Linked DNA regions of Pseudoxanthobacter soli DSM 19599. The protein of the gene in region 2 interacts with the protein of the main gene of each other region in a pairwise test. Links are inferred from orthologs where the notes say so. Each region holds a gene or a part of one and is shown on either strand. Other genes may lie near its edges.

Region 1 (10,144 bases), on a different replicon or contig from region 2:
CTCTCGGCGGCGGCAGCATTATGGGCGATGCCGGCCGCGCTCTGGACTGCGGACAGGAAGGCGACGAGATCGTCTCCCGCGAACAGGAATGCGCCGATGCCGGCGGCGCGAAGGGCGGCCTCGCGCTCGCCCGGCCGGCCGGCGAGCACGACGAGCGTGGCGCCGGCTTCGGCGAAGGCGCGGGCGGCGGCCTCGGCGGCCGTCTCGGCGACGGTCTCGGCGACGGTCTCGTCCTGCCCCTCCGCGACCGGGGCCGCGTAGGTCTCGTCGCTGCCGCAGAGGCAGGCGATCCCGGCTCCAGAGGCGCGGAACTCCGCGACGAGCGCCGCGAGGTCCGCCCGCGCCTCGTTGCCGAGGGCGGCGATGCCGCCGGCCTCGAACGCGGCCCGGGCGAAGCCGGCGCGGGCATTGAAGCTCGCCGGCGAACCGAGGCCGGCGAGAAACACCGTCGCCGCCCGGCCGGTTGCCGCCGCGCCCGCCTCGGCGGCATCGCGAAGCCGCTCGAACGGCTCGGCGAGGCGCGGGAACGCGAACGGGGCGAACGTGACGGCGCCCTCGCCCACCGCGGCGGCCGGCGCCGGAGCGGGGATCGGCTTCAGCACCGCGACGGGCGCCTCGGCGAGATTGGGATATTCGCTTGTGCCGGTGATCTGCACCTTGCGGCGGGCGACGGCCGAGGACCGCGCCTCGCGCGTGCCGGCGAGCCGCTGCTGCCAGGCACCGGAGGCGAGCGCCGCCGCCATGCCGCCGCCGGCCTCGATCTCGCCGCCGGCCTCGATCTCCTGGAACAGGCGCCACGCGGCGGCCGCGAGCTCGTCGGTCAGCGCCTCGAAGCCGCCGGCGCCGGCCGCAGGGTCGGCGACCCGCCAGAGATGGGCCTCTTCGGCGAGGATCGCCTGGGTGTTGCGGGCGAGGCGGCGGCCGAACCCGTCCGCGAGCCCGAGCGGCGCGGTATAGGGCAGCACGGTCAAGGCATCCGCCCCGCCGACCACGGCGGAGAACGCCGCGATGGTGCCGCGCAGCAGGTTGACCCACGGATCGCGGCGCGTCGTCGAGCGCCATGCCGTTTCCGCCAGCAGCCGGACCGGCTTCGGGTCGAGACCGCAGGCCCGCTCGACCGCGGCCCACAGCCGGCGGAAGGCACGGAACTTCGCGACGGTGAGGAATTCGTCGGTGTCGGCCACGAGCAGGAACACGAGCGCGTCGCGGGCGCGGTCGAGCGCAACGCCGCCGGCCTCGAGCGCCCTGAGATAGGCGACGCCGGTGCCGAGCGCGGCGGCGAGTTCCTGCGCCTCGGCCGCGCCGGCCTCGTGGTGCGGCCGGGTGTCGACGGTCAGCACGGAGCCGGCGAAGCCCCGCCCGATGAGCGGCAGGGCGGCCTCGGCGATCCGCCGCTCCATTTCCGGCCACGCCGCGGGCAGATGGGCGGTGCGCACCGCGTCGCCCAGCGGATCGACGCCGAAATCGACCGTGAGCGAGGCCGGATCGAGGCCGCGCCGCTCGGCCAGCTCCGCAATCGCCGCCCGCGGCCCGTGGCCCGCGAAGGGGGCCGTCTCCAGCCGGAGCGCGATGAGATCGAGATGAACCCCGGCGAGCGCAAGGTCGAGGGCCTCCGCGTCGGCCTCGCCGAGCCCGAAACCCCGCGCGCCGGCCGCGCCCATGAAGCTCAGCACCAGCCCGCCCGCGCCGTTTTCGAGATCGTCGAGCGCGAGGCGGTTGGCCTCGTCCACGTCGGGATGGTCGACGCGCTGCATCACCGTCCACGGGCCGGACGCGGCCCGCAGCGCGCGCGGCACCTCGCCGTCGGCTTTCGGATAGAGCGGCGCGATCCTCAGTCCGTCGAAGGTGCGCGACGTCAGCACGCGGTCGAAATCGGCGCCCTTCAGCACCTTGTCGACCAGCGCGCGCCAGCGGGGGGCGTCGCCCGAGGCATCGGTCCTGGCTTCGTCCGCGAGATCGGTCATGGCCTCTCCAATCGCGTTTGAACCGCGCGTCCGCTTTCGGCCCCGCCGGGGCAACGGCGTCCCGCCGTTCAGATCGCGACGATCCGAACGGGACATGCCCGCGCCGGGCATTCAGGCCGGGCCGCTGCCTGCCGCGGCCTCGAATTCAGGCCCTTACAGGTCAGGCCGCGAACTCCAGAATCACGGCGTCGACCGGCAGGCTGTCGCCTTCCTTGGCGACGAGCCGGGAGACGGTGGCGTCGCGTTCCGCGCGCAGCACGTTTTCCATCTTCATCGCCTCGACCACCGCGAGCGGCTCGCCGACCTTCACGTCCTGGCCTTCCTTGACGAGCAGCGCCCGCACCAGGCCCGGCATCGGGCAGAGCAGGTTCTTGCCGGCGCCGGCCTCGACCTTTTCCGGCATCAGAAGCGCGAGTTCGGCCTCGCGGCGGGTATAGACCCGCGCCTCGCTCGCCATGCCGGCGTGGGAAATGGCGACGCCGTTCAGGATGGGGCGGATGTCGGCCGCGAGCGGCTTGCCGTCGATGCTGCCGTGCCAGACCCGCTCGCCCGGCCGCCACGACGACGTGACGGCGATTTCCGCACCGAGATCGGTCCTGAGCCGCAGCGCATGGGGATCGGCGCCGTCCACCACGGTCACGGCATGATGCGCGGCCCCGAGCGCGACGACGCGCTCGGCATCGAAACGCACATAATCAGGGGCGCGGAGCTGGCCGGAGATGCGGCGCTTGCGGACGTTGAGGGCATTGTCGACCGCGACGGCGATCGCGATGAACGGCAGCGCCGCCTCGCCGGCCGGCTGCTGCGGCTGGAAGCCGTTCGGAAATTCCTCGGCGATGAAGGCGGTGGAAAGCCGGCCCTCGCGCCAGCGCGGATGATGCATCAGCGCGGAGACGAACGGGATGTTGTGGCGGATGCCGTCGATGGCGAAGGCATCGAGCGCCATCGCCTGGGCATCGATGGCCCGCAGCCGGCTCGGCGCGTGGGTGACGAGCTTGGCGATCATCGGATCGTAGTGGATCGAGATCTCGCCGCCCTCGTAGACGCCGGTGTCGTTGCGCACCGTCACGCCGTCCACCGTACCTTCGGCCGGCGGGCGGTAGGTCACGAGCCGGCCGGTGGAGGGCAGGAAGCCGCGGGTCGGGTCCTCGGCATAGACGCGGCTTTCGACCGCCCAGCCGGTGAGCTTGACGTCGTCCTGCGCGATGGCGAGCCGCTCGCCGGCGGCGACACGGATCATCTGCTCGACGAGGTCGATGCCGGTGATCAGCTCCGTCACCGGATGCTCCACCTGCAGGCGGGTGTTCATCTCGAGGAAATAGAACGAGCGGTCCTGCCCGGCGACAAACTCGACCGTACCGGCGGAATCGTAGTTGACGGCCTTGGCCAGCGCCACCGCCTGCTCGCCCATCAGCCGGCGGGTGGCCTCGTCCAGCAGCGGCGACGGCGCTTCCTCGATGACTTTCTGGTTTCGCCGCTGGATCGAGCACTCGCGCTCGCCGAGATAGATCACGTTGCCGTGCTTGTCGCCGAGCACCTGGATTTCGATGTGCCGGGGATCGGTGATGAACTTCTCGATGAACACCCGGTCGTCGCCGAACGAGGAGCGGGCCTCTGAGCGGGCGCGGTCGAAGCCCTCCGCCACCTCGCCGGACGAATGGGCGATGCGCATGCCCTTGCCGCCGCCGCCGGCCGAGGCCTTGATCATCACCGGGTAGCCGATTTCGTCGGCGATGCGGATGGCGGCCTCGGAATCCTCGATCACGCCGAGGAAGCCCGGCACGGTGGAGACGCCGGCCGCGTTCGCCGCCTTCTTCGATTCGATCTTGTCGCCCATCGCCTCGATCGCCCCCTTGTTGGGGCCGATGAAGACGATGCCGGCGGCATCGAGCGCCTCGGCGAAGGCCGCGCGCTCCGACAGGAAGCCGTAGCCCGGATGGACCGCCTCGGCGCCGGTCTGGCGGCAGGCTTCGATGATGCGGTCGATGACGAGATAGGACTGCGCCGCCGGCGCCGGGCCGATATGCACCGCCTCGTCCGCCATCTCGACGTGGAGCGCGTCGCGGTCGGCGTCGGAATAGACCGCGACGGTCTTGATGCCCATTCGCCGCGCGGTCTTGATGACCCGGCAGGCGATCTCACCGCGATTGGCGATCAGGATCTTTGAGAACACGGCTGCTGCCCTCGATGTGCGGCCCGGCCGACGGCAGTTGAACGGTTCTGCCGGCGAAGACCATGAGCGGGATCAAACGGAAAGCGGACGGACGGACGCGAATGCCGCCGGGGCGGCTCAGAGCGGGATGTTGTCGTGCTTGCGCCACACGGTCTCGGCCTTCTTGGCGCGCAGCATGGTGAGCGCGCGCGACAGCCGCCGCCGGGTGGAATGGGGCATGATGACTTCGTCGACATAGCCGCGTTCCGCCGCCACGAACGGCGACATGAAGCGGTCCTCGTATTCCCGGGTGCGCTCGGCGATCTTGGCGGCGTCGCCGATATCCTGGCGGAAGATGATCTCGACCGCGCCCTTGGCGCCCATCACTGCGATCTGCGCGCTCGGCCAGGCATAGTTGATGTCGGCCCCCACGTGCTTGGAGGCCATGACATCGTAGGCGCCGCCGAACGCCTTGCGGGTGATCACGGTGACGAGCGGCACAGTCGCCTCGGAATAGGCGTAGAGCAGCTTGGCGCCGTGCTTGATGAGCCCGCCATATTCCTGCGCCGTTCCCGGCAGGAAGCCCGGCACGTCGACGAAGGTGACGATGGGGATTTCGAACGCGTCGCAGAACCGGACGAACCGCGCCGCCTTGCGGGACGCGTCTGAATCGAGCACGCCGGCCAGCACCATCGGCTGGTTGGCGACGACGCCGACGGTGCGGCCCTCGAGGCGGATGAAGCCGGTGACGATATTCTTGGCGAAGGCTTCCTGGATCTCGAAGAAATCGCCCTCGTCGGCGACCTTCAGGATCAGTTCCTTGATGTCGTAGGGGGTGTTCGGATTGTCCGGCACCAGCGTGTCGAGGCTGTCGTCGTGGCGGCGGCCGTCGTCCTCGGTCGGCCAGTGCGGCACGCCGGACTGGTTGTTGGCCGGCAGGAAATCGATCAGCCGGCGCACCTGAAGCAGTGCCTCGACATCGTTGTCCCAGGCGCCGTCGGCGATGGAGGACTTGGCGGTGTGGACGCGGGCGCCGCCGAGATCCTCCGCGGTGACCGTCTCGTTCGTCACGGTCTTCACCACGTCCGGGCCGGTGACGAACATGTAGGAGGTGTCGCGCACCATGAAGATGAAGTCGGTCATGGCCGGCGAATAGACGTCGCCGCCGGCGCACGGCCCCATGATCACCGAGATCTGCGGGATCACGCCCGAGGCGGCGACATTGCGCTTGAACACCTCGCCGTAGCCGCCGAGCGCGGCGACGCCTTCCTGGATGCGGGCGCCACCGGCATCGAACAGGCCGACGATGGGCGCGCGCATCCGCAGCGCCATATCCTGGATCTTGGTGATCTTGGCGGCGTGGGTCTCGGACAGCGAGCCGCCGAACACCGTGAAGTCCTTGGCGAACACGAACACGGTGCGGCCGTTCACCGTGCCCCAGCCGGTGACGACGCCGTCGCCCGGGGTCTTCGGCTGCTTGTCCATGCCGAAATCGGTGCAGCGGTGCTCGACGAACATGTCGAACTCCTCGAACGAGCCGTCGTCGAGCAGGAGTTCGAGGCGTTCGCGCGCGGTGAGCTTGCCGCGCTTGTGCTGGGCGGCGATGCGCTTCTCGCCGCCGCCGAGGCGGGCACCCGCGCGGCGGGCATCGAGCTTGTCGAGGATGTCTCTCATGACCGTTCACCTCAGCCGCCGCCGACCGAGCGGCAATCCGCAACCCGCATGGACCGCCGTCCGGGGACGGCACGCAACTCTATCACCCGTTTCGGCCCGGACCAGACACCGCAGGCGCCGCGAAGACGGACCCGAACGCTCCGGCGGGGCGCAGCGCCGCCTTCGACGGGTTCCCCTTCGAGGCGAAGGTGCCGTCCGGTCGCGCTGTTTTGCAAACAGAGCCGAATTATACAAGGATTGAACGGGTTAAATGCGATTTCACAATTTTTCGCAAATTAGCAAAACGCCGGCGAGGCCCTTTCGGCCCGCCGGCGCGGTGTCAGTGATCGTTCCCCCCCGGCGGGAGGTTACAGCGTGCGGAAGCGAACCCGGGCCGAGCGCTCGATGGCCGCCGTTACCAGCGGATCGAGATCGAGCGCGTCGCGCAGCAGCTCGAGGAAGCGCAGTTCCTCCTGCTCGACGTCGAGATCGACGGCCGCCACCTCGATGGCGAGCGCGTAGGCGGTCTCGTGCAGCCGCACCGGCAGGGCGTCGCGGACGATTTCCAGCAGCAGCGACAGGCCGTTCTCGCCCCGGACGATCTCGCCGCAATCGCGGGCGGTCTCGATCAGGCGGTCCGGATCGTAGCCGGCGAACACCGGCAGGCCCGACACCATGTCGCCGATGGTGCCGAGTTCGACGTCGGTCATCTCGCGGTCGACGGCGGACAGCGTGACCATGACGTAGATCAGCGCCTCCTGCGGGGAAATCGCCGGGCCGGCCTCGTCCTGCGCCGCATGGGAGGACGGTTTCTTTTCGCGGTGGCGTGTCGTCATGACGGTCGTCGCCTTTCGGTCGGTGCCGGTCAGGGGACCGGCGGGCTGTCCGCGCGGGCCGCCTTCAGCCGCGCGGCCCGCAATGCGGTGGAAGAGGAATTGTCGAGCGGGGCATGCAGGAAGCACCACGCCGGCGGCGCCCGGCCGGCGAGCGAGGCGGCATCGCGCTCCGGCACGCGGAAACGCGCCAGCGCGTGGGCCGCTGGCGAGGCGAACGCGCCCCGCGTGGCGCCCGGCCGGTCGACGATGGCCATCGGCAGCAGCCCGGCGAGGCGCCGCCAGTCGCGCCAGCGGTGGAAGCTCGCGAGGTTGTCGGCGCCCATGATCCAGACGAACCGGACCCCCGGCACCTTCGTGCGCAGGAAGGACACCGTTTCGAAACTGTAGGTGAGCCCGAGGCCGGCCTCGAAGCCGGTCGCCACCATGCGCCGGTCGCGGGCGAGCGCGCGCACCGCCGCCAGCCGCTCGGCAAGCGGCGCCGCGCCGTTCTCCTTCAGCGGGTTGCCGGGCGTCACCACCCACCACAGCCTGTCGAGCCCGAGCCGCTTCAACGCGGTTTCCGCGACGTGGAGATGGCCGTGGTGCGGCGGATCGAACGAGCCGCCATAGAGCCCGATTCGCTCGCCGGGAAAGACCGGCGGCAGCGCACCGCGCCGCTCGGCAGCCCCGCTGCCGGCGGGCCCGGTCCCCGCGCGAGACAGCCTGCCAGCGTGCGACATCACCCGCGGATCTGCCCCGATCCGCGGACGCGGTACTTGAAGCTCGTCAGTTGCTCGACCCCGACGGGGCCGCGCGCGTGCATCCGGCCGGTGGCGATGCCGATTTCCGCGCCCATGCCGAACTCGCCGCCATCCGCGAACTGGGTGGAGGCGTTGTGCAGCACGATGGCGGAATCGACTTCCGCCATGAAGCGGTCGGCGGCGGCCTGATCGTCGGTGATGATCGCGTCGGTGTGGTGCGAACCCCACCGGTCGATGTGGGCGATGGCGGCGTCGAGCCCGTCGACCACGGCGACCGAGATCACCGCGTCGAGATATTCGGTGCTCCAGTCCTCGTCCGTCGCCGGCTCGGCGGTCGGGAAGGCGGCGCACACGGCCTCGTCGCCGCGGATGCGGCAGCCGGCGTCCGCGAGCGCCTGAAGCAGCGGCACGAGGTGCGTGCCCGCCACGGCCCGGTCGACCAGCAGCGTCTCGGCCGCGCCGCAGATGCCGGTGCGCCGCATCTTGGCGTCGACGACGATGCGCCTGGCCATGGCGAGATCGGCGGCCTTGTCGACATAGACGTGGCAGAGGCCTTCGAGATGGGCGAACACCGGGACGCGCGCCTCTTCCTGCACCCGGGCGACGAGGCTCTTGCCGCCGCGCGGCACGATCACGTCGATGGCGCCGTCGAGGCCCTTCAGCATCAGCCCGACGGCGGCGCGGTCGGCGACGGGAACGAGCTGGATGGCGTCGGGCGGCAGGCCGGCGGCCTCGAGCCCGCGCACGAGGCAGGCATGGATCGCCCGCGACGTGGCGAGCGCGTCCGAGCCGCCGCGCAGGATCACGGCGTTGCCGGCCCTGAGGCACAGCGCGCCGGCATCGGCCGTCACGTTCGGCCGGCTCTCGTAGATCACGCCGATCACGCCGAGGGGCGTCCGCACCCGCTCGATGACGAGGCCGTTCGGCCGCGTCCACGACGAGACGACGGAGCCGACGGGATCGGGCAATGCGGCGATCGCCTCCAGCGCCTCGGCGATCGCCTCGACGCGGGCGGCGTTCAGCGTGCCCCGGTCGATGAAGGAGGCGAGCTGGCCGGCCGCCTGCATCGCGGCGACGTCGCCCTCATTGGCGGCGAGGATATCGGCCGACCCGGCCCTCACCTCGGCGGCCATGGCCTTCAGCGCCGCGGCCTTGGCGGCGTCGGAGGCGAGCGCCAGCCGGCGCGCGGCGGCGCGGGCGCGGCGGCCGATATCCGCCATCAGCCCCGCCACGTCCGACAGCGCCACGTCCGCCAGCGGCGCTGCCGGTCCGTCCGCGAGGCGGCTGGCGGGAACGGCTTCGGGCTCGGTCAGCATGGCTGGCTCTCCTGGGGACGCAGGCCGGCTTCGCCCGATCCGGGCGAAGCCTGCGGCGTGTGCGACGGGGCAGCCGCGAGCGCGGCGAGCGCCACCTCGTCGAGGGCGAGGTCGTCGCGATGGATCATCTCGGCGCGGCCGACGAAGCCGATGATCTCCTCGATCTCGCGGCTGTTGCGGCCCATGATGCGCACCGCATGGTCGTAGTCGTAGGCGACGAGGCCGCGGCCGATCTCCCGGCCCGACGACTTCGCCACCACGCGCACCGCATCGCCGCGGCTGAAGGCGCCGGCGACGGCGACGACCCCGGCCGGCAGCAGGCTGCGGCCGCGGGCGAGCGCGGCGACAGCGCCGTCGTCGATCATCACGCTGCCGTGGGGGTCGAGCGATCCGGCGATCCAGGTCTTGCGGGCGAGCGTCGGCGTGGCGTGGGCGTCGAACCAGGTGAAGCGCGCGCCGCCGTCGACGGCCGCCAGCGGGTTCAGCGCCTTGCCGGAGGCGATCACCATCGCCGTGCCGGCGGAAACCGCGATCCGGGCGGCATCGATCTTGGTCTTCATGCCGCCGCGGGAGAACTCGGAGGCGGCCGCGCCGGCCATGGCCTCGATCTCGGGCGTGATGCGCTCGACCACGGGAATGTGGCGGGCGTTCGCGTCGAGCGCAGGCGGCGCGGTGTAGAGGCCGTCGATGTCGGACAGGAGCACGAGAAGATCGGCGCTCGCCATGGTGGCGACGCGGGCGGCGAGCCGGTCGTTGTCGCCGTAGCGAATTTCGCTGGTCGCCACCGCGTCGTTCTCGTTGATCACCGGCACCGCGCCGAGGCGGATCAGGGTCGCGAGCGTCGAGCGGGCATTGAGGTAGCGGCGGCGCTCCTCGGTATCGCCGAGGGTGAGCAGCACCTGCGCGGCGACGAGGCTGCGGGCGGCAAGCGCCTCCGACCAGGCGCGGGCGAGCGCGATCTGGCCGACGGAGGCCGCCGCCTGCGCCTGTTCCAGCTTCAGGGGCCCGCGCGGCAGCTTCAGCACGCCGCGGCCAAGCGCGATGGCGCCGGAGGACACCACGATCACCTCGGCGCCCTGGCGGGTGAGCGCCGCGATGTCGTCGGCGAGGCTCGCGAGCCAGTCCGCCTTCAGCCGGCCGCTCGCCGCGCCGTTCTCGACGAGCAGCGCCGAGCCGACCTTCACGACGACGCGGCGGGCCGCCGAAACGCGCCGGACAGGCGCGGAGCCCGTCGCGGCGGCGGTATCGATCAGGGCCGCCACGCGTCGTCCTCCTCGGAGGGGACCGCGTTGACGTTCCCGCCGCGGCTGCCGTCGATGGTGCGCCACAGCGCCCTGAGGGTGCGCTCGACGCCTTCGCCGCTCGCCGACGACATCGCCATCGGCCGGCTACCGCAGGCCTTGCCGAGCGCCGCGAGCCGTTCGGCCCGAAGCTCCTCGTTGAGCGCATCGACCTTGGTCAGCGCCACGATCTCCGGCTTCTC
Region 2 (9,995 bases):
TGGGCTCCCGTTTGGGATTGTGATTGTTGAGGGTCCGGCCGCGTGCGGGGTCGGCGGACCGTTCAGGCAGGGAAGGCGGCGGCGGGCGCGGGCCACCATCGATGGGGGCCGCCGCGCACGCCGGACACGTCAGTCGTTGAGGACCCAGGTGTCCTTGGTGCCGCCGCCCTGGCTGGAGTTGACGACCAGCGATCCGTCCTTCAGCGCGACGCGCGTCAGGCCGCCGGGAACGATGCGCACCTTGTCGGCGCCCGAGAGCACGAACGGCCGCAGGTCGACGTGACGGGGGGCGACGCCGGAGGCGACGAAGGTCGGGCAGGTCGAAAGCGCCAGCGTCGGCTGGGCGATGAAGTCGTCCGGCTTGGCCTTGAGCTTGGCGCGGAAGGTCTCGATGGTTTCCTTGTCGGACCGCGGGCCGATCAGCATGCCGTAGCCGCCGGATCCGGAAACCTCCTTCACCACCAGCTCTTCCAGATGGTCGAGCACGTAGGCCAGCGCCTCGGGCTCGCGGCAGCGATACGTCGGCACGTTCTTCAGGATGGCTTCCTCGCCGAGATAGAACCGCACGATCTCCGGCATGTAGCTGTAGACCGCCTTGTCGTCCGCCACGCCGGTGCCGACGGCATTGGCGAGCGCGATGTTGCCCGCGCGGTAGGCGGCCATCAGGCCGGGCACGCCGAGCGCGGAGTCCGGGCGGAACACCAGGGGATCGAGAAAGTCGTCGTCGAGGCGGCGATAGAGCACGTCGATGCGGCGCGGCCCTTCGGTGGTGCGCATGTAGACGATGTTGTCGCGCACGAACAGGTCGCGGCCTTCGACGAGGTCCACGCCGAGCTTGTCGGCGAGGAAGGTGTGCTCGTAATAGGCGCTGTTGAACGGACCGGGCGTCAGCACGCCGATGGTCGGCGACGACGGCGCCGAATCGGGGGCGATCGAGCGCAGCGTGGCGAGAAGTTCGTCCGGATAGTTCTCGACCGGCGCGACGCGGCTCTCGGCGCAGAGCTCGGGGAACAGCCGCAGCATCACCTCGCGGTTTTCCAGCATGTACGACACGCCGGACGGGGTGCGCGCATTGTCCTCCAGCACGTAGAACGTGTCGGCATCGACGCGGATGATGTCGATGCCGGCGATCGGCACATAGACGTTCTGGGGCGGGCGGAAGCCGACCATTTCCGGCCGGTAATAGGGATTCTTGTAGACGAGTTCCTCCGGCACGATGCCGGCCTTGATGATCTCGCCCTTGTTGTAGATGTCGGAGAGGAAGGCGTTCAGCGCCTTGACGCGCTGCTCGAGGCCGAGCGTCAGGTTCTTCCATTCCGTCTTGGTGATGACGCGCGGCACGATGTCGAACGGGATCAGCCGTTCCTCGGCATCGGCATCGCCATAGACGTTGAAGGTGATGCCGATCCGGCGGAACAGCAATTCCGCCTCCTTCTGCCGCAGGCGAAGCTGTTCCTGATCGGTCTCGGAGAGCCACGCCTTGATACGCTCGTATCCCGGCCGGATTTCCGCCCCCATTGCGGTCATCTCGTCGAAGGCCTGCGTCGTCATCCAGTCTGCTCGCTCTGTTGGCCGCCCTGGATTCGATTTAATCGACAAATCCGGGCCGTCCGCAAGGGCTTTGCCTCAGAGCTGACCAATGACTAAAATTTGGTCATTGGTGTTCAAAAGAGATCCGCATCACAGTATTTCAGAAAAACTTGAGCGCCTTCATGCTGGTGTGACCGTCGCGCCCGACAATAATATGATCGTGCACCAGAATGCCCAAAGGCTTGGCGATATCGGCGATCTGTCGCGTCATCTGAATATCTGCCCTCGACGGCGTGGGGTCGCCGGAGGGGTGGTTGTGGACGAGGATCAGCGCGGTTGCGGAGAGTTCGAGTGCTCGTTTGACGACTTCCCGCGGATAGACCGGCGTATGATCGACTGTCCCGGTCTGTTGAAGTTCATCGGCGATCAGCGCGTTCTTCTTGTCGAGGAAAAGGATCCGGAACTGCTCCTTTTCAGCAAAAGCCATCGCCGCGCGGCAATAGTCCAGAACTTCGCTCCACGATGAGAGGACAGGTCTGCCTCTGACCTTGCCGCGCGTCAGGCGCTGGGCCGCGGCGAGCACGATTTTCAGGTCCGTCGCTGTGGCATCCCCGACGCCTTCTACTTCGATCAATTGTGCGTGGGGAGCGGACAGCACTTCCGCGAACGATCCGAAGCGCTGGATCAGCCTTTTGGCGAGCGGCTTCGTGTCGCGCCTGGGGATCGAGCGGAACAGCACGATTTCGAGCAGCTCGTAGTCGGCGAGGCCGTCCGCGCCGGTGGTCTGGAACCGCGCGCGCAAGCGCTCGCGGTGCCCCTCCGCGTCCCCCTTGCGCGGGTCGATCTTTCGCGTGGCGTCGGCGAAGCCCGAGGCCGGCGGGCCGGCGGGGGGTCCGGCGTCGTCTCCGGCCATCGGCGCTCTCCCGCGTCTCAGCCGCGCAGCGAACGGGGCGTGAACAGGCCGCCCGGCGACGCGGTGAAGATCTCGCACCCGGTCTCTGTCACCCCGATGCTGTGCTCGCACTGCGCGGAGAGGGAGCGGTCGCGGGTGACGGCGGTCCAGCCGTCCGACAGCACCTTCACATGCGGCCGGCCGAGATTGACCATCGGCTCGATGGTGAACAGCATGCCGGGCTTCAGTTCGACGCCTTCGCCCGGCCGGCCGTAGTGCAGGATGTTCGGCACGTCGTGGAACAGCCGGCCGAGGCCATGGCCGCAGAAATCCTGCACCACGGAGCAGCGCTCGGCCTCGACATAGGTCTGGATGGCGTGGCCGATATCGCCGGTGGTGGCGCCGGGCTTCACGGCGGCGATGCCGCGCATCAGCGATTCGTGCGTCACCTCGATCAGGCGCTCGGCCGCGCGCCGGACGTCGCCGACTGGATACATCCGGCTCGAATCGCCGTGCCAGCCGTCGACGATGTAGGTCACGTCGATATTGACGATGTCGCCTTCCCGCAGCGGCTTCTCGTTGGGAATGCCGTGGCAGACGACGTGGTTGATCGAGGTGCAGGTCGAGCGGCGATAGCCCTTGTAGAACAGGGTCGCCGGGATCGCGTCGTTGGCGATGCCGAAATCGTAGACGAAGGCGTCGATGGCGTCGGTGGTCACGCCCGGCTTGACGAAGTCGTCGAGTGCGTCGAGGCAGCGCGCGGTGAGCTGCCCCGCCTTGCGCATTCCGTCGAACGCGGTCGCGTCGTAAAGCCGGATCTGTCCGTTGTTCTTCAACGGGGCGGTCGCCCCATCCACATATGTCACCATCGTACCGTTCCTTGCGGGCGTCGCACCGCCACGGGGCCGGCGTCGGGTTGACCGGCGGGCCCCGGCTGGGAGGAAAGCGCGTCCATTGCGAGCGTTGCGCCACATATAGGGTCTTTTGAACGCCAGTTCATCGCCGTTCGCAATCGCCAATTGGGCCGTGGGGCCCTGTTCAGGCGAAAGCGACCGGGCCGGTGACGGAAATCGCCTCGGTCGAGATGGTGCAGCCGTAAACGAGCGCCTCCACGCCCGCCTTGCGGGCGGTCTCGAAGGCGGCCGCGTAGGCCGGATCGATGTCGGCGGCGAGGGCGAAACGCTCCGCATCCGGCCGCTGGATCAGGAACACCATCACGGCGCGGTGGCCGAGCGCGCACATGGCGGCGAGCTCCGCGAGGTGGCGCGCGCCGCGCGCGGTCACCGAATCGGGAAATTCCGCCAGTCCCGGCCGCCGCATCAGGTGCACGTTCTTGACCTCGACATAGGCGCGCGGCCGGGCGTCGTCCTCGAGCACGATGTCGACCCGGCTCGCCTCGCCGTAGGCGACCTCGCGGCGCAGCCGCGCATAGCCCGCGAGCGGGGCGATGGTTCCGTCCACGATCGCCTCCGCGACGAGCCCGTTCGGGTGCGCGGTGTTGATGCCGACGAGCACGCCGTCCGCTTCCACCAGTTCCAGCGTCAGCGGCAGCTTGCGCTTCAGGTTGGGCGAGCGCGACACGAACACGCGCCCGTCCGGGATCGCGAGCCCGGTCATCGCGCCGGGATTGGGGCAATGCACGGTCTCGACGCGGCCGTCCTCGAACGCGACGTCGGCGAGGAAGCGCTTGTAGCGCCTGACCAGGCGGCCTTCGATCAGCGGGGTGGCGAAGCGCACGGCGGCTCAGTCCATCAGCAGGGCGTCGTCCTCGATCTCCTGGCCGCGCACCTTGCGGAACATCGCGACGAGATCGTCGACGCCGAGCCCGGCGCGCTCCGTGCCGGACACGTCCAGCACGATATTGCCCTCGTGGAGCATGATCGTGCGCTGGCCGACGGAAAGCGCCTGCTTCATCGAATGCGTCACCATCAGCGTCGTCAGGCGATGCTCCGCGACGAGGCGGGCGGTGAGGTCCAGCACGAAATCGGCCATGTGCGGATCGAGCGCGGCGGTGTGCTCGTCGAGCAGCAGCACCTTCGAAGGCGCGAGCGTCGCCATGACGAGCGACAGCGCCTGACGCTGGCCGCCGGAAAGAAGGCCCATGCGGTCCTTCAGCCGGTTTTCGAGCCCGAGGCCGAGCGAGGCGATGCGTTCGACGAACGCGGCGTGGCGGGCTCCCGTCAGCGCGTGGCCGAGGCCGCGCCGGCTGCCGCGGCCGGCGGCGAGCGCCATGTTCTCCTCGATGGTGAGATCGGCGCAGGAGCCGGCGAGGGGGTCCTGGAACACGCGGGCGACCAGCGCGGCGCGGCGGGTCGTCGACCAGCGCGTCACGTCGGTGTCGCCGATCAGCACCCGTCCGCGCGTCGCCTGCACGTCGCCCGCGAGCGCGCCGAGCAGGGTGGACTTGCCGGCCCCGTTCGAGCCGATCACCGTGACGAACGTGCCGTCGGCGATGGCGAGGTCGACATGGTCGAGCGCGCGCTTCTCCAGCGGCGTGCCGCGGCCGAAGGTGATGCCGAGATCTTCGACGCGGATCATGCGGTCCTCCCGGACTTTTTGAGGCGCGGCAGCACCAGCGCGACGGCGACGAGCACGGCGGTCACGAGGTTGAGGTCCGAGGCCTGGAGGCCGATGGAATCGGCGGAGAGCGCCAGCTGGATGCAGATGCGGTAGACGACGGAGCCGAGCACGCAGGCGGTCAGCGCCAGCCACAGCGTGCGGGTCGGAATGAGCGTCTCGCCGACGATCACCGCCGCGAGGCCGACGACGATGGTGCCCACGCCGACCGTGACGTCGGCAAAGCCGTTGATCTGCGCGAACAGCGCGCCGGCGAGCCCGACGAGGGCGTTCGACAGCGCCATGCCGACATAGATGTGGGCATCGGTGGAAACGCCCTGGGCGCGGGCCATGCGGGCGTTGGCGCCGGTGGCGCGCATCGCGAGGCCGAAATCGCTGGCGAGGAACCGGGCGATCAGCACCACGGCGATGGCGACCAGCACGGCCAGCATCATCGGCCGCACCCAGTAATCGCGCAGGCCGAACAGGCCGCGGAACGGCGTCAGCACCGTCTCGGCATTGATGAGCGCGACGTTCGGCCGGCCCATGACGCGCAGATTGATCGAGAACAGCGCGATCATCGTCAGGATCGAGGCGAGCAGGTTCAGGATCTTGAAGCGGATATTGAGGAATGCGGTGACGAGACCCGCCGCCGCCGCCGCCGCCATCGCCGCCAGCGTGGCGAGCCAGGGATTGACGCCCGCCAGGATCAGCACGGCGGAAGTCGCCGCGCCGAGCGGGAACGAGCCGTCGACGGTCAGGTCGGGAAAGTCGAGCACCCGGAACGAGAAATAGACACCGAGGGCGACGAAGGCATAGACGAGGCCGAGCTCGACACTGCCGAGGATTGCAATCAGGGACATGGAGGCTCCAGGCCGCACGGTGCTGCGGTCCGCGGCAATCCGTCGATCCCGGGATCGGCCGGATCGCGCCTCTGTCGCGCCGCGCCGCCGCGCGGGTTCAACCGCGAACGGGCAAACGCTCCAGATTCAAAGGCTTGAACACGGGCTTGAACAGGGCGTCTCGCGTCCGGGCCGGAGACCCGGACGCAAGCCGTTCTAAAGCACATTCCCGGCTAAACGAACAGACCCGGCGCTGCGGGAGCGGCCGGGTCTGGATAGCGGACAAGGTCCGGGGAGCGAGCAGGGACTGGCAACAGCCAGCCCCGTCGCGGATGTCCGCGGATTACTGCACCACCTTGGTCGCCTTGGCGACGACGTCGGCCGGAATGGTCACGCCGTACTTCTCGGCGGCGCCGGGATTGACCACGAGATTGGTGCCCTTGGCGACGATCGCGGGGATCTTGCTGGGCTTCTGCCCGCCGAGCACTTCCACCACCATCTCGCCGGTCTGGCGGCCGACATCGTAATAGTTGAAGCCGACGGCGGCGATGGCGCCGCGCGGCACGGAATCGGTGTCGCCGGCATAGAGCGGGATCTGCGCTTCCTGGGCGACCTGCACGGCCGATTCAAGCGCGGAGACCACGGTGTTGTCGGTCGGGACGTAGATGGCGTCGACCTTGCCGACGAGGGCGCGGGCGGCCTGCTGCACGGACGAGGAGTTGTTGGCCGTCGATTCCACCACCTTCAGCCCCGCATCCTCCGCCACGCCCTTGAAGGCCGAGACCAGCGCGACCGAATTGGCCTCGCCGGGATTGTAGATGATGCCGACCGTCTTCACGTTCGGCGTGATCTGCTTGATGAGCGCGACCTGATCGCCGAGCGGCGAGAAGTCCGAGACGCCGGTGATGTTGGCGCCCGGCTTGCCGAGGCTCTCGATCAGCCCGGCGCCGACGGGATCGGACACCGCCGTGAACACGACCGGAATGTCCTGCGTCGCGCTCGCGACGGCCTGGGCGGAGGGCGTCGCGATCGGCACGATCACCGCCGGGTTCTCCCCGACGAACTTGCGGGCGATCTGCACGGCGGTCGCCGGGTTGCCCTGGGCGGATTCGTAGACGAAGCGGATCGTCTTGCCGTCCTCGTAGCCGGCATCCTTCAGCGCATCGCGCACGCCGTCACGGGCGGCATCGAGAGCCGGGTGCTCGACGATGGCCGTCACGGCGACCAGCGGCAGGTCGTCGGCGCGGGCCGCGATCGGCGACGTCGCCATCAGGGACGCAAAGGCGAGCGCCGCGACGCCGGCCGCAGCGGCGAGGCGCGGCATCAGAGGGCGGGCGGCGTTCCCGGCTTCCGCCCGCGCGGTGGCGGCGGCGGACCGACGGAAGTGCCCGGTCGCGGTGAACGTCGTCGTGAGCGGCATGGTGAAATCCCTCTTTCGCAAGCTGCAGGCTCGTCTTGGGTGTTCGCATCCGGCTTTCGGCACCCGCGGGCACCGACGCCTCATCCCCAACCTATGTTCCAGAAATGCCGCGGCCTGTCGACGGAAGACATGGCGCGGGCATGGCGTCGTCGACGAAAGACATCCTGCGCCACCGAGGCCGACGGGCTTCGCCGACCGTCATGCCCGGTCCGGCCGGGAAAGCCCGCGGCTCCGGCAGAGACGAGGGTCGCTTCCGGCAGGGATGGGGGTGCTTCCAGCAAGTCACACGATCGACGATGGGAGAGAGCGGCGGACGTGAGGTGTGAGACGGCCGGCTTGGCCTGCGCGGCCGGCGGACCGGCAGTTCCTGACGCGAGGCGGGAAGGCGGGTCGTCCGCTCGGCGAGGTCCGGCGCACCGTTGCGTCGCTGCGCGTCTCATCGCGCCGGCCGGCAGGACCGACACGTCGCGAACCGCGAGCGCCATCCCGGCGCGGCCGAACGTCCGCGCGGGGAGACCTTGAGGCACGAAGGCGGCGGATCAGGCTTTCGGCTTGGCGGTCCGGCGGGTCTTGGCGGGCGCCTTCGTCACGGCGGGCTCCGGCGTTTTGGCGGCGACGGCTTCGGGCTCGGCCTTGACAGGCTCGGCGGCGGCGGGCGCTTCGGGGGCCGTCAGAGCCGGCGTCGCGGCCGGGGAGGCCTTGGCGCGCGCAGCGGGCTTCTTGGCAGCGGGCGTCTTCGCTGCGGGCTTCTCGGCGGCGGCCGGCTTCGCGGCGCGCGGCGCCTTGGCGGGCTTCGCCGCGTCGGCGGTGAAGCGCTCGACCGCGAGGAACCAGTGCGCTTCCGACCGGCCGTCGGGCATGCCTTCCTCGATCCAGATCGCGTGTGCGATCGCCCGGACCTGGTCCTCATCGATGGCGTTCTTGGTCATGTCGCTCTGCCTGTCGGTCCAGTGGAGGTGCGGTCGGCGTCCGGACCGTCGATGCCGTTCCGCGATGATTGTCCGGGTGTAACCCCGATCAGTGCAAGCACGATTCCTGCCAGATCATATGACAGGCAAAACGGTTTTTCCCGGGAAGCCGTGTAAATTCTCGTTTTGCAAATGCCTCGCAGTTGTGGCTATAACCCGGCGTCCCGCCTGTCTTTCCGGATCGACCGTCGGCGGCAAGCGGGACCATGCGCCGCCGCGCCTGCGGCTTTTGCGCAAGATACGTTCGCCATGTCGGCCTCCGCGTCGGATTGCGAAGTGAATTCAATTTCTTACACGCCGGGGGGCGGCGATGCCGCCATGGCCGGCGGGTTCCAGGGGCAGGATAGTACAATGACGGAAGACGCCTTCATCCCGGCTCTCGCGGCGCGGACGCTGATTCGCAACGCGCGCCACGGCAGCCTGGCGACGTTGGCGACGGAGGACGGGACGCCCTATGCCTCGCTCGCTTCGGTCGCGACCCTGCCGGATGGAACGCCGGTCACGCTGATCTCGACGCTCGCCCTGCACACCCGCAACGCAGCCGCGGACGCCCGTGCCTCGCTGCTCGTCACCGACGGCACCCGAATCGATCCGCTCGCCGGCGCCCGCGTCACGCTGCTCGGGCACCTGCGTCCCGTCGAGGAGGCGGGGGTGGAACTGGCCCGTCGCCGCTTCCTCGCCCGCCATCCGTCCGCCGCCGGCTACGCCACCTTCAAGGACTTCGCCTTCTGGCGCCTCGATGTGGAGCGGGCGCATCTCGTCGCCGGCTTCGGGCGCATCAACGCCCTCGCGCCGGCCGATGTCCTCGTCGATCCCGCGCTCGCCGGCGTGTTCGCCGAGAACGAGGCCGGCGCCGTGGCGCACATGAACGAGGACCATCGCGACGCCATCGCGCGCTATGCGACGGTGCTGCTCGGCCTCGAGGCGGGCGACTGGACCATGACGGGCGCCGACGCCTACGGCATCGACATGATGACCGCCGACGGCGTGCGCACCGCGCGCCTCGACTTCCCCGAGCCCGCGACCGCGCCGAACGCGCTGCACATGACGCTGGTCGATCTCGCCCGCAAGGCGAAGGCGCAGGCCGCGGCGGCGTGAGCCCAAGCAGGCCCACCCCAAACTGGCCTGAGCCCAAGCAGGCCGAACCCAGACAGGCCCCGGCGGCGTGAGCCGCCGCCGGAGACCGACGTTCAGGCCGGGACCGCCGCCTCGCGCGAGTTGGTCCCGGCTTCCGCCATGGCGACCCAGCACGCGGCCTTGCGACCGGCGATCTCGGCCAGCGGCGGGCGCTCGGCGACGCAGCGCTCGACGCGCTTCCAGCAGCGCGGGTTGAAGGCGCATCCGGACGGCGGCGCGAACGGCGAGGGCAGTTCGCCCTTGAGCACGATGCGATTGCGCACCCGCTCCGGGTCCGCCGAAGGCGTCGCCGACAGCAGCGCCTCGGTATAGGGGTGCTTCGGCGCGGAGAAGATCGCCTCGCTGTCGCCCTGCTCCACGGCGCGGCCGAGATACATCACCAGCACCTCGTCGGCGATGTGGCGCACCACCGAGAGGTCGTGGCTGACGAACAGGTAGGCGAGGCCGAGTTCGTCCTGCAGGTCGGCGAGCAGGTTCAGCACCTGCGCGCGCACCGAGACGTCGAGCGCCGAGACCGGTTCGTCTAGCACGAGGATGCGCGGCTTCAGGATGACCGCGCGGGCGATGGCGATGCGCTGGCGCTGCCCGCCGGAGAACATGTGCGGGAAGCGGTCGGCGTGTTCCGGCCGCAGCCCCACCTTCGCCAGCAT

Evidence for each region.
Region 1: the proteins of sfsA (region 2) and BUF17_RS10085 interact in binary tests that used the Escherichia coli proteins (3 or more experiments, as listed by UniProt). The link is inferred for Pseudoxanthobacter soli DSM 19599 from one-to-one orthologs.

What each region holds. Positions count from the first base shown.
Region 1 is NZ_FRXO01000003.1:560,171-570,314, reverse strand. Bases 6,445-9,441 are described here. They hold BUF17_RS10085 (glutamate-5-semialdehyde dehydrogenase), read right to left. Parts: upstream 8,566-9,441; coding sequence 7,324-8,565; downstream 6,445-7,323. Other genes in these bases: proB (glutamate 5-kinase), read right to left, coding at 8,655-9,441; BUF17_RS10090 (nicotinate-nucleotide adenylyltransferase), read right to left, coding at 6,635-7,324; BUF17_RS10095 (tellurite resistance TerB family protein), read right to left, coding at 6,445-6,509. Also shown: BUF17_RS10110 (methylmalonyl-CoA mutase family protein), read right to left, coding at 1-1,964; BUF17_RS10105 (acetyl-CoA carboxylase biotin carboxylase subunit), read right to left, coding at 2,125-4,137; BUF17_RS10100 (acyl-CoA carboxylase subunit beta), read right to left, coding at 4,255-5,790; more of BUF17_RS10095, read right to left, coding at 6,138-6,444; more of proB, read right to left, coding at 9,442-9,914; GTPase ObgE, read right to left, coding at 9,911-10,144. UniProt on the Escherichia coli protein: Catalyzes the NADPH-dependent reduction of L-glutamate 5-phosphate into L-glutamate 5-semialdehyde and phosphate. The product spontaneously undergoes cyclization to form 1-pyrroline-5-carboxylate.
Region 2 is NZ_FRXO01000001.1:649,628-659,622, reverse strand. Bases 2,311-5,158 are described here. They hold sfsA (DNA/RNA nuclease SfsA), read right to left. Parts: upstream 4,160-5,158; coding sequence 3,461-4,159; downstream 2,311-3,460. Other genes in these bases: BUF17_RS02745 (ABC transporter permease), read right to left, coding at 4,957-5,158; BUF17_RS02750 (ABC transporter ATP-binding protein), read right to left, coding at 4,166-4,960; map (type I methionyl aminopeptidase), read right to left, coding at 2,461-3,291; radC (RadC family protein), read right to left, coding at 2,311-2,443. Outside these bases: BUF17_RS02770 (circularly permuted type 2 ATP-grasp protein), read right to left, coding at 130-1,551; more of radC, read right to left, coding at 1,691-2,310; more of BUF17_RS02745, read right to left, coding at 5,159-5,841; BUF17_RS02740 (ABC transporter substrate-binding protein), read right to left, coding at 6,164-7,144; BUF17_RS02735 (DUF2934 domain-containing protein), read right to left, coding at 7,780-8,169; BUF17_RS02730 (HugZ family pyridoxamine 5'-phosphate oxidase), read left to right, coding at 8,560-9,306; BUF17_RS02725 (dipeptide ABC transporter ATP-binding protein), read right to left, coding at 9,399-9,995. UniProt on the Escherichia coli protein: Binds to DNA non-specifically. Could be a regulatory factor involved in maltose metabolism.